DNA from 3 places in the Streptomyces sp. NPDC002790 genome. Region 3 is predicted to be linked to each of the others. Evidence: riboswitches for the same ligand, from Rfam matches in the RefSeq annotation. Region 3 holds a riboswitch; each other region holds the start of a gene.

Region 1 (3,955 bases), on a different contig from region 3:
TCACCAGTTCGTCAAGGGCGCCGATGATCTCCTCGACCGGCACCTCGGGGTCGTCGTAGTGCGTGTAGTACAGGTCGATGTGGTCGGTGCCGAGGCGCTTCAGGGAGGCGTCGGCCGCGGCCTTGATGTTGGCCGCGGACAGGCCCTGGAACTCCGGGTGGTGGCCGCCCTTGGTGGCGATGACGACGTCGTCGCGGCGGCCGCGCGAGGCCAGCCACTTGCCGATGACGGTCTCCGACTCACCGCCCCGGTTGCCGTCCACCCACGCCGAGTACACATCGGCGGTGTCGATGAAGTTGCCGCCCGCGGCGACGTACGCGTCGAGCACCTCGAAGGACGTGGCCTCGTCGGCGGTCCAGCCGAACACGTTGCCACCCAGGGACAGCGGGAAGACCTCGAGGTCGGAGGTGCCGAGCTTGCGCAGAGAAGGAGAGGAAGTCATGCCCCGACTCAACACCCGTACGGAATACGGTATTCCGCGACCGCGCCGAAAATCGCCTCAAGAGACCCAGGAATGGGCAAACCGGCAGCCCTGACGTCGGGGGGTGAGCGCCAGGACCGCCGGAGTTCACGTGTTCAGGGCGTGAGGCCCTTTTCGCGCAGCCACGACGCCGGGTCGACGCCGGTGGACTGCCCGCCGGGGTGGACCTCCAGGTGGAGGTGCGGCCCGGTGACATTGCCCGTGGCGCCCACGCGGCCGATGACATCGCCGGTGCTGACCTTCTGGCCCGCGCTGACATTGAGCGAGGACTGGTGGCAGAACCACAGCTCGGTGCCGTCGTCGAGGGTGAGCACCGTGCGGTATCCGTACGCGCCCGCCCAGCCGGCCTCCGTGACCGTGCCGGAGTGGATGGCGCGGATCGGCGTACCGGTGGAGGCGGCGAAGTCGAGGCCCGTGTGGTACCCGGAGGACCACATGGAGCCGGGCTGGCCGAAGGTGCCGGAGAGCGTGTACGAGGCGACCGGGAGCTTGAAGCTCTTGGCCAGCTTGGCGAGGCGCTCGGCCTCGGCCTTGCGGCGGGCCTCCGCCTCGGCCTTCTTCTTCTCGGCGAGCTCCTTGGCCTTGGCCGCGTCCTGCTTGGCCGCGGCCTCGACGGCCGCCTGCTTCGCGGCGGCCTCCTCCGCGGCCTGCTTCGCGGTGGCGTCGGCCGCGTCCTGCTGCGTCTCGGCCTGCTGCATGATGCGGGCCCGCAGCGCCTCGCCCGCGCCGGTCTGCCCGTCGGCGGCCTCGGCCTGGGTGATACCGGCGCCGCTCAGCGGGGAGGCCGTGGCGCCGGAGTCGGAATCGGAGTCCGAGCCGTCGGACATCAACGAGCCCACGCCCGGCAGCGACTTGGCCGCGGGCAGCGAGTCCTTGACCGCCGACAGGTCGGGCATGGATATGTGGACCGCGGGCTTGCCGCCCTGTGCGGTGGCGATGCCGCCCGCACCGACGGCGGCGACCACGCCGACGCCGAGAACAGTGGAGCTACGAGCGAATCCACCACGGCGGCGGGCTGTGCGATGCCTGCCGCGGACGGGGGAGACGGACTCCTCGGTGGGATTCCACTCCTCCCAGGTCTCCTGCTCGACGCCGAAGTCGTCTTCGGGTCCGTAGAAGAAGTCTGGGGCAGGCCGGTTCGACGCCACGGGGGCGCTCTCCTTTCCTTCCTTCTCGCCTACCGGGTTAGCTGACGGGTTCGGAGCAGGAAGGTCTCCTACCGACATCGCGAGCTTCAACGATGTCCGATTCACCCCAAGTTGATGGTTCCCCGGTTCCCTTGCGGGATTAAGCGTGTGCGCACGGAGCTGTCTCTTGTGACGGCTGGGACGACCGCGCTGCGTTATCGAACGTTAATAGACAGCAGACAATAATTCCAAGCGCTTCCCACTGATCGTTCACGACTCTGGCCAGGACTTATCGGGACACGAGCGGGCGGATCGGGGCGAGTTGGCAGAGCCTCGCAAACGTCCGCGCAAGTGATGGTGCGTCAATTGTTATGCGGAGCGGCGCCGTTCGACTACGGTCGGCTACCACAGGTAACAACGATCAAGAAACTCGGGCCCGCCCAACAGCCCCGCCCCTCAGCCCCGCCGCACGGCGAGCAGCGCCATGTCGTCCTTCGTCCCGCCGCCGGTATGCGCGCGCACCTCCACGGCGAGGGCCGCGAGGAGTTCATCGGGTCCGGGGAAGACGCGTCCGGAGAGCCGGGCCGCCGGATCGTAGAAGCGGCCGCTCGGGTCGCGCGCCTCGGAGAGCCCGTCGGTGTAGAGCAACAGCGTGGCCGCGGACGGGAACGCCGCCTCGACGGCCCGGTCGGGCCAGCTGCCGAGTTCGCTCATGCCGAGCGGCAGCGCCGCCTGGCACGGGTCGAGTGCGCGTACGGTGCCGTCGCCGAGCAGCAGCAGCGGGCTGGGGTGACCGCGGTTGAGGACGCGGACGAGTTCGACGCCGTGCGGGATCTCGACGAGCACGGCCGTGGTGAAGCCCTCGAAGTCGTCGATGCCGCTGCGCCGGGTGCCCTCGCGGGCCAGCGCCCGCTCCAGGCGCTGGGCGACGGCCTCCAGGGAGCCCTCCTGCTCGGCGGCCTCCCGGAACGCGCCGATGACGACGGCGACCGCGGCGACCGCGCCCATGCCCTTGCCGCGTACGTCGCCGACGATGATCCGGATGCCGTGCGGAGTGTCCTGGACCGCGTACAGGTCACCGCCGATGAACGCGCCGGCCTGCGCCGCCTCGTAGCGCGCCGCGATCACGAAGCCGCCGAGCCGCTGGGGCGGCCGGGGCAGCACCGCGAGCTGCGCGGCCTGGGCGATCTCGCGGGCGGAGGCCAGCTGCTCGTAACCGCGGTACACGATCCGGTTGATCACACAGGCCAGGACGCAGACGGTGGCCACGGTCACGACCTCGGTGACGAACACGGAGTCGAGGTTCTCCGTGAAGCGCAGGTGCACGGCGGTGATCGCAACGATCGACACGACGCCCGTCAGGATCGTCGCGCCGAGCGAGAAGAACGGGGCGGCGACCAGTGGCGCCGCGCTGAACAAAGGGGCGCCGGGAAAGCCCTTGGGGGTGACGTACTCGTAGATCGCACCGCCGATGATGAGCAGCAGGGGCAGCAGCCGCAGGAAGAGGCGGGTGCTCACGGTGTCGGAGCCGTGCCGCCTCCGTCTCCCGCTGGTGCCTCCTGTTCGCTGCCCCACCACTCGTCTCCTGCCGTTCCCTGCCAGCTTCCGGCGTCTCACCAAGAGTTCCCGCACGGGGGCGTGCGGGCGAGCAGGGGTGGGCCGTACGGGTGGGGAACGTGACGTGCGCAACACGGGTGACCGCGCGGGCGGGGGCGGAAACGGAACACAAATGACCAGAGGCCGGAATCTCAGTGAGATTCCGGCCTCTGGTCTTCAGTAGCGGGGACAGGATTTGAACCTGCGACCTCTGGGTTATGAGCCCAGCGAGCTACCGAGCTGCTCCACCCCGCGCCGTTGTGTTCACAACTCTACGCCATCAGGGGGAGTGAACGCGAATCGCTTCCCGTGACCGTTCACGCGGCGGCGTGCGTGAGGGTCTCCCACGCCACGAACAGGTCGTCCGTACCCTCCGGCCGCTGCTTGTGGGTGAGCTTCTCGGTCTGCGGGAGGTCCATCTTCAGCCGCCCCTGAAGGTGCTGGAGGCCCACCTCCGTGTCGGGCCCCATGTCCCGCTGCACCTTGCCGCCGCACAGCCAGGACGGGGCCTTGGTGCCCAGCTGGTACTTGGAGTGCAGTTCGAGCGCGGCGGCGAGCCGTTCCTTCACCTCTCCGTACAGGTCGACGCCCTGGTGCCAGGCGGTCTCCGCCATGTGGGAGGTGGCGGCGAGGGAGTAGCTGGCGTGCTTGAAGTTGCGGCAGGTCTCCTGGGCGAGCCCGTCCTTGAAGGTCTTCTGCCCGAACCAGTACGTCCGCAGTTCCTTCGGGGTGTCGATGTCGCTGCCCTTCG
Region 2 (3,955 bases), on a different contig from region 3:
GGACGCCTCGTCCTGGAGCTCGTCCACCTTCTTCCGCGCCCCGTCCGCCTTCTCCTTCGCGCCGTTGTACTTCTGGGTGGCGACCTCCGCCTCCTGGTACAGCTTGTCGACCTTGGCCCGCACCTGGGCGGCGCCGAGCTCGGGCTCCGCGTGCGCCGCCCCGCCGTCGAGGGCGGTGACGGTGGCCGCGGATGCCAGGGCGAGGGTGGCCGCGGTGCGGGCCCTACCAACGCTGAGCGAACGCGGTCGGGGCTTGCGGTGCGCTGCCGGCACAAAGTCCTCCTCTGGGCGGCCGTCCGAAACGCACGGCCCCCGGTCGCGCGTCCGGCGGCGGCCCGCACAGGGGGAGCGGGTCGCCGCCGGACCTTTCTCGGCGGTGGTGTCCGACTGCCGCCCCTGGCCCGGGCGGCGGTGGGGAGCCGGTCACCTGAGCAAGGACGCTAAACCTCGGCGTAACGGGTTGGTGGCCGATTGTTCGCAACTGGCCCATTTGTTACGGGCGGTGACAGAGGGTGACCGTCGGGGCTCCGAAGTGGCCCGAAACGGGCCCAAGTAGGCTCCGGCCCCATGGACGTACTCATCAACATCTTCGTCGGTCTGCACATCATCGGCATCGCCTCGCTGCTCGGCGGCTTCCTCACGCAGATGTCGGCGATGAAGGAGGGCGCGGCCCGCTTCAACAAGGCGATGCTGCACGGCGCGCTGACCATGCTGGTGACCGGCGTCGCCCTGGTCGGCCTCAACCAGGCCGACGGCTCCACCGTCAACAACATCAAGATCGGCGTGAAGCTCGCGGTCCTGATCGTGATCCTCGGCATCGTCTACGTGAAGCGGGACGAGGAGAAGGCCGAGAAGGGTCTGTTCGCGACGGTCGGCGCGCTCACCGTCGCGAACATCTTCATCGCGGTGCTCTGGACCTGATCACCGGCATCGTCAGAGTCACAGGCGTGGTGGGCTCAGGCCGGGCGCACCACGCTGTGGATCGACGACGTGCCGTCGTAGTAGATCGACTCCTCGCGCACGACCGCACCCGGCTTCGGCGCGTGCACCATCATGCCGTCGCCCATGTAGAGGCCCACGTGGCTGATGTCGTCGTAGAAGAACACCAGGTCACCGGGTTGGATGTCGGAGAGCGGCACCGTCTTGCCGATCTCGACCTGGTCCCAGGTCGTCCGCGGCAGCGAGATCCCCGCGGACTTCCACGCCGCCTGCGTAAGGCCCGAGCAGTCGTACGAGTCCGGGCCCGTGGCGCCCCACACGTACGGCTTGCCCTCCTGTGACTTGGCGAACGCCAGCGCCTGCGCGGCCTTCGTGGCGTAGGAGGCGTCCGATGAGCCCGACGAACCGGAAGAGGACCCCGAGGAGCCGGAGGACGAGCCGGAAGACTGCTCCTGCTCCTTCGCCTCCTCGGCCGCCTTCCGCTTCGCCGCCTCCGCGGCCTTCTGCTTGGCGGCCAACTCGGCGGCCTTCTTGCGGGCCGCCGCCTCCTTGGCCTTCTCGATCGCGGCGAGCCGCGCCTTCTCCTCGGCGGTCAGCTCGGCCAGCAGCTTGCGCGCGTCGGAGAGCTTCGTCTGGACGGTCTCCTTCGTCGACCTCAGCTCGGCCTGCGAGTCGGTGAGGTCCTGGAGGCTCGACTGCGCCTCGTCGCGCTTCTCGGCGATCTCGCGCGCCTGCCCCTGATAGTCGTCGATCGACTTCTTCTGCTCACTGGTGAGCCGGTTCATCAGCTGGCGCTGCGAGAAGTAGTCCTCCGGGTCGTCCGCGAGGAACATGGTCGCGGTGTCGCTGACACTGCCCGAGCGGTACTGCTCGGCGGCGTATCTGCCGAGCTTCTGGCGGGCCGTGTTCATGTCATCGGTGCGCTGCGCGACATCGTCGAGGAGCTTGTCGACCTGGGTCTTCTTGGAGTCGGTCCGCTCCTTCGCGCCGTTGTACTTCTGGGTGGCGACCTCGGCCTGCCGGTACAGGGTGTCGACCTTCTGCTGGACCTCTTCGAGGCGCGGCTTCGACGACGGCTGCGCGGGCGCGGCCTGTGCCGTCTGCGAGAGCAGGGCCACGGAGGTGAGGGCGGCGGTCGTGATGCCGACGGCCGGGGTCGTGCGAAGGCCGCCGGTGATCCGGGAACGGCTGCGGGGCTTACGGTGCGACGCCAAGGCAGGCGACTCCTTCCGTCGTCCGCCTACCGGGTTAGCTGTCGGGTTCGGGCGTCGTACGTGGAAGGCTGCCCTACGGTCGGCTGACCGATTCACCCCAAGGTCGGTTGGGTCCCCGGTTCCCTGCCTTGCGGCGTACGGAACTCAGCGGGGGCTGCCCGTTCGCCGCGACATCCGCGGGCGGGGGGACGGGCTGCCCGGCTGAACCGTAGCCAACTCGTGTGGCTGCTGTGAAGGTTGATGTTCGATATGCCCGATACATTTTCGTGATCTCTTGCTCCGGGCCCCCTCGGATTTCCCTCCGGGCCCGCTCGGATTTCCCTCCGGGCTCCCTCGGATTTTGAAGGGGGCCGCGGGTTGTCAGTGGGGCCGCCTAGACTCGTGGAGCGATGAGCAGCCTCTTTGACGACAGCTTCCTGACCGGCCTCCAGAACAGTGCGGCGGAGCCCCCGCCCCCGCCCCCGGACCCCGAGTACGACGACGGGGCCCCGGAGCCGATGCCGGAGGGGCTGTTCGGCGTGCCCCCGGAGCGGGACGCGCACTACCGGGACGGCGCCCCCCGCCCGGTCCTCGACTCGGCCTCCCTCCTCGAGGGGCTGAACGAGAACCAGCAGGCGGCCGTCGTGCACGGCGGCTCCCCGCTGCTCATCGTCGCGGGCGCCGGTTCCGGCAAGACCCGCGTCCTCACGCACCGCATCGCGTACCTGCTCGCCGAGCGCGGAGCACACCCCGGCCAGATCCTCGCGATCACGTTCACGAACAAGGCCGCGGGCGAGATGAAGGAGCGCGTCGAGGCCCTGGTGGGCCCGCGCGCGAACGCCATGTGGGTCTCCACGTTCCACAGCGCCTGCGTCCGCATCCTGCGCCGCGAGAGCAAGAAGCTGGGCTTCACGTCCTCCTTCTCGATCTACGACGCCGCCGACAGCAAGCGGCTCATGGCGCTCGTCTGCCGCGACCTGGACCTGGACCCGAAGAAGTTCCCGCCGAAGTCCTTCAGCGCCAAGATCAGCAATCTCAAGAACGAGCTGATCGACGAGGAGGACTTCGCGGGCACGGCGGCCGACGGCTTCGAGAAGACCCTCGCCCAGGCCTACCGGATGTACCAGGGACGGCTCCGCGAGGCCAACGCCCTGGACTTCGACGACCTGATCATGACGACGGTGAACCTGCTGCGCGCGTTCCCCGACGTCGCGGAGCACTACCACCGCCGCTTCCGCCACGTCCTCGTCGACGAGTACCAGGACACGAACCACGCGCAGTACGCGCTGGTCCGCGAGCTGGTCGGCCCCACCGAGGGGGAGGAGGCGGACCCGGCGGAGCTGTGCGTCGTGGGTGACGCGGACCAGTCGATCTACGCGTTCCGTGGCGCCACGATCCGTAACATCCTGCAGTTCGAAGAGGACTACACGAACGCGACGACGATCATGCTGGAGCAGAACTACCGCTCCACGCAGACGATCCTCAGCGCGGCGAACGCGGTGATCGAGCGCAACGAGTCGCGCCGCCCCAAGAACCTCTGGACGAACGAGGGGCCCGGCGCCCAGATCACCGGCTACGTCGCGGACACCGAGCACGACGAGGCGCAGTTCATCGCCGACGAGATCGACCGGCTCACGGACGCGGGCGACGCGCTGGCGGGCGACGTCGCGGTCTTCTACCGGACGAACGCGCAGTCCCGTGTCTTCGAAGAGATCTTCATCCGCACCGGCCTGCCCTACAAGGTCGTCGGCGGCGTCCGCTTCTACGAGCGCAAGGAGGTCAGGGACGTCCTGGCCTACCTGCGCGTGCTCTCCAACCCCGAG
Region 3 (3,955 bases):
TTCACGGCGTGCGGGTCCACGAAGCCCTTGGCCTGCACCCGGTCGCCGGAGGACTCGCCGCGCAGCCTGCGCCCGATCCACGGCACCAGGAACTCCCGCGCCCAGTGGATGTCGTCGCGCCGCACCTCGAACGTGCCGCGCGGGGGCAGCAGCGGCCACGCCTGCTCGGGGTTGGCCGGCACCTCGACGCCGAGCGCCTGGGCGGCACGCAGCGCCACGCGCGTGTGCCCGTCGGGCGACAGGTGGAGGCGGTCGCCGTCCCAGGCCCGGCGGTCCTGGATGGACTTCAGGGACCACAGGTCGAGCATCACGCAGCCGTGGCGGTCGGCTATCGCCCGCAGATGCATGTTGTACGTGGCGATCTTGCCGCGCAGATGCTTGAGCACGGCCACGTCACGGGTGTCGAACCCGGTGGCCACCATGACGGTGCCTGCCGCGTCGGCGAGCCGGACGACAGCCTTCTCGAAGCGTTCGGCCACGTCGTCCGGGTCGGTGCCGGGGCGGATGATGTCGTTGCCGCCGGCGACCAGGCTCACCAGGTCGGGGGCGAGCTCGACCGCCTTCGGGACCTGGTCCGCGACGACCTGGTCGAGGAGCTTGCCGCGCACGGCCAGGTTCGCGTACCGGAAGGTGTCCTCGGGGACACGGTCGTCCAGGAGGACGGCGAGCCGGTCCGCCCAGCCCGCGAACTTACCGTCGGGGCCGGGGTCGCCGACCCCCTCGGTGAAGCTGTCGCCCACGGCCGCGTAGGAGCGGATCGTGCCGTTGAGTGAGTCCGTGAGTGCTCTCGATTCGTTTGCCACGACCACACATCTTTCACCCTCGGGTGTGACCTACGCGACCGTAGCCAGGGGTTGACGCGTGGTGAGATACCCCACCCGCCACATGGGGAATAAGCGTGGAATAAGCGCGCGAACGCGATTCGGCGCCCGGGGTGCTCCCCGGGCGCCGAAGGGAGCGGGCCGACGGGCGGCCGCTACGTCACGTCTCAGGCGTTCACACCGTGCTCGCTCAGGTACGCGATCGGGTCGATGTCCGAGCCGTAGTCCGCACCCGTGCGGATCTCGAAGTGCAGGTGCGGTCCGGTGACGTTGCCGGTCGCGCCGGACTTGGCGATCTCCTGGCCGGCCGTCACGGTGGCGCCCTGGGCGACACCGATCGACGACAGGTGGCCGTACTGGGAGTAGTGGCCGTCGGCGTGCTGGATGACGACCTCGTTGCCGTACGCGCCGCCCGAGCCGGTCGAGACGACGGTGCCGTCGGCGATCGACTTCACGGAGGTGCCGGTCGGCACCGAGTAGTCGGCGCCGGTGTGGCTGCCGCTGGACCACATGGAGCCGGAGTTGCCGTAGCCCGTGCCCTTGGCGCCGTCGACCGGCGCCGTGTAGTCGCCGGAGGCGGTGGTCTTGGCGCTCGTCTGCGTGGCGGCGGCCCCGCTCTCGGAGCCGGAGTCGTCCGCGGCCGCGCCGCCGAGGTCGAGCTTGACGCCGATCTTGAGGTGGTCCGCGTTGGAGCCGACGGCGTCCTTGTTGTTCTCGTACAGCTTCTTCCAGCCGCCGTCGACGTCCTGCGCCTTGGCGATCTTCGAAAGCGTGTCACCGGCCTTGACGGTGTACGTCGTGGTGTCGGCGGTGCCGCCGGACGTCGCGGCCTGTGCGCCGGTGGCGCCCATCAGCGGGAGCGCCACGGCGACTCCACCGGCGGAGGCGACGGCGGCGACACGGGCGATGCGCTGGGAGGTCGAAAGGCGGTGCTTTCCCTTTGCGGGCATGCTGATTTTCCTCTCCGTCGCCTACGAGGTGAGCTGTCGGGTTCGGGCTGGAGATGCCCGGCCACGCCCGGGGTGCGGGCGCGGCTTCACCCCTAGCCGCTTCGGGAAATCCCTACGCGGCGTACTGCGTGTGGGTCCCCCGCTCCTGCCGTGGACGGGTAGTCGAAAGGAATCCGGGCGGCGGCAGGACTAGGCGTTCCGACCGGATTGATTGGTGACCGTAGGCGAACCGCAATGGCTACGACAAACCCCGAATTCGCTTGCGGCGGCAATTCATTGGGTTTCCGGGGCCGTCCTGCGTAACCCTGCGTCGACATTCTCTGCTTTACCAACGCCATACCTTCGGGGATTACTGGGCAGGCAATCCTGGCCGCCCGGCACGCAGCGTCACGAACATGAAGCCGGTCACGCACACGCCCACAAGCCCCTCCGATCCATGCACAGTTGACACAGAACGGGGCGAATCGGACAGATGGTTGCCTGGGGAACCGATGTCGTATCGTCAGGAGCGCGCCCACCGGCGACCCAACGCCGGTGCACCGATTGGGAGGAGCCCCTGTGACGCAGCACGCACCGTCCACCGAGCCCGAGCTGACCGGAGTGCGCAACTTCCGAGACGTGGGCGGCCTTCCCACCGTGGACGGCCGGCGCGTGCGTCAGGGCGTTCTGTTCCGCAGCGGTCACCTCGCCCACGCCACGGCCGAGGACTCGAGCTTCCTCTCCTCCCTCGGCCTGCACACGGTCTTCGACTTCCGCAACGGCGCCGACCTGACGCTGGAAGGCGCGGACGTCGAGCTGCCCGGCGTGCGCAATCAGAACCTGCCGCTCAACGACCCGGCCGACGGCGCCGAATTCTGGACCATGGTCCGCGACGGCAACATCGATCAGCTGCGCCAGATCCTCTCCGAGGGCCGCGCGGCGAACCGGCTCGTCGAGTCCTACCGCACCATGATCAAGGAGCGCACCGCCGAGCACAGCCGCGTGCTGCACTCCCTCGCCGAGGACAGCCTCCCCGCGCTGATGCACTGCGCGGCGGGCAAGGACCGCGCGGGCCTGTCGATCGCGGTGACGCTGCTCGCGGTGGGCGTGGAGCGCGACGCCATCGAGGCGGACTACCTCAAGTCCAACGAGAAGCACCGCCGCTACAACGTGCGCCGCACCGCCACCGCGAAGGACGCCTACTCCCCCGAGATCATGGAGCTGCTCAGCCCGCTCTTCGACGCCCGCATCGAGTACCTCAACGCGGGCCTCGAGACCATCGACGAGCACTGGGGCGGCACGGACCGCTACCTCGAAGAGGGCCTGAAGCTCACTGCGGCGACGCGCGAGCGACTGCGCGAGCGCCTTCTCGCCTGACCGCCGAGCGCCGAGCGCCGAGCGCCGGAGGGTGTCTGGCCCGAGCGTCGCAAGTGCCTGGCACGAGCGCCGCAGGTGCCTGGCCCGTGCATCGCAAGTGCCTGGCACGAGCGCCGCACGGGCTGGGCCCAGGCGCCACACGGGCTGGGCCGGGGCGCCACACGGGCCGGGCGCGAGCGACGCATGGGCCGGCCCCGAGCGTCGCAGGACGCCCGGCGTCGCCCACCCCGTTCGAGGTCCGCCGTCACCCCTCCCTGTCGCGAAGTGCCGCGCGGGCGGGGAGGGTCACGGCGAGCAGGCCGAGGCACACCGCGCTTGCCGCGAACGTGCCGTACAGCAGCGGCGGTATGTACGGGGACTCACCCGTCATGCCGCGCATCATCGGGGTCAGCGTGATCATCGCGATGGCGGTGCCGAGCGCCACCCCCGCGGCCGATACCAGCAGGCTCTCCCAGCGGAGCATCCGCAGCACCTGGCGGCGCGTGGAGCCGACGAGGCGGAGCACCGTCAGTTCGCGACGGCGGTCCAGGACCGTCATCACCAGTGTGTTGACCGCCGCGACGGCGGCGAAGCCGCCCAGGACCGCGGCCATCATGTAGTTGGACCATGCGCCCATTTCGCTGTCCACGCTCTGCTCGACGGCGTAGCCCGAGGCGTCCGTGACCTTGCCGAGTGCGGTGAGCGGCGCGGCGTCGCCGCCGCGCACCAGCAGCGTGCTGTCGAAGGCCGATGTGACGTGTCCTGACAGGGAGGCACGGTCCATGGTCACCGCCGCCAGCCCGAGGCCCCGGCCGTACACCGCCGCGACGTGCGGGCGGGCCTTCGTGC

Evidence for each region. Region 3 has a riboswitch for cyclic di-AMP ahead of ABT004_RS12365 (M23 family metallopeptidase). Riboswitches for the same ligand answer to the same signal wherever they lie in the genome.
Region 1: linked by a shared signal. The riboswitch ahead of ABT004_RS16385 (M23 family metallopeptidase) and the one ahead of ABT004_RS12365 (M23 family metallopeptidase) in region 3 are both predicted to bind cyclic di-AMP.
Region 2: linked by a shared signal. The riboswitch ahead of ABT004_RS11900 (C40 family peptidase) and the one ahead of ABT004_RS12365 (M23 family metallopeptidase) in region 3 are both predicted to bind cyclic di-AMP.

Annotation. Positions count from the first base shown of each region.
Region 1 is NZ_JBEOVM010000030.1:20,791-24,745, forward strand. It holds gene ABT004_RS16380 (aldo/keto reductase) at 1-442, opposite strand, end outside; gene ABT004_RS16385 (M23 family metallopeptidase) at 577-1,629, opposite strand; cyclic di-AMP (ydaO/yuaA leader) riboswitch at 1,641-1,785, opposite strand; gene ABT004_RS16390 (PP2C family protein-serine/threonine phosphatase) at 2,065-3,186, opposite strand; tRNA gene ABT004_RS16395 (tRNA-Met) at 3,386-3,459, opposite strand; gene ABT004_RS16400 (alginate lyase family protein) at 3,522-3,955, opposite strand, start outside.
Region 2 is NZ_JBEOVM010000018.1:21,248-25,202, reverse strand. It holds gene ABT004_RS11910 (C40 family peptidase) at 1-273, opposite strand, end outside; gene ABT004_RS11905 (hypothetical protein) at 568-921, shown strand; gene ABT004_RS11900 (C40 family peptidase) at 957-2,153, opposite strand; cyclic di-AMP (ydaO/yuaA leader) riboswitch at 2,161-2,299, opposite strand; gene pcrA (DNA helicase PcrA) at 2,543-3,955, shown strand, end outside.
Region 3 is NZ_JBEOVM010000019.1:27,514-31,468, forward strand. It holds gene ABT004_RS12360 (SGNH/GDSL hydrolase family protein) at 1-803, opposite strand, end outside; gene ABT004_RS12365 (M23 family metallopeptidase) at 989-1,771, opposite strand; cyclic di-AMP (ydaO/yuaA leader) riboswitch at 1,775-1,942, opposite strand; gene ABT004_RS12370 (tyrosine-protein phosphatase) at 2,330-3,127, shown strand; gene ABT004_RS12375 (FtsX-like permease family protein) at 3,372-3,955, opposite strand, start outside.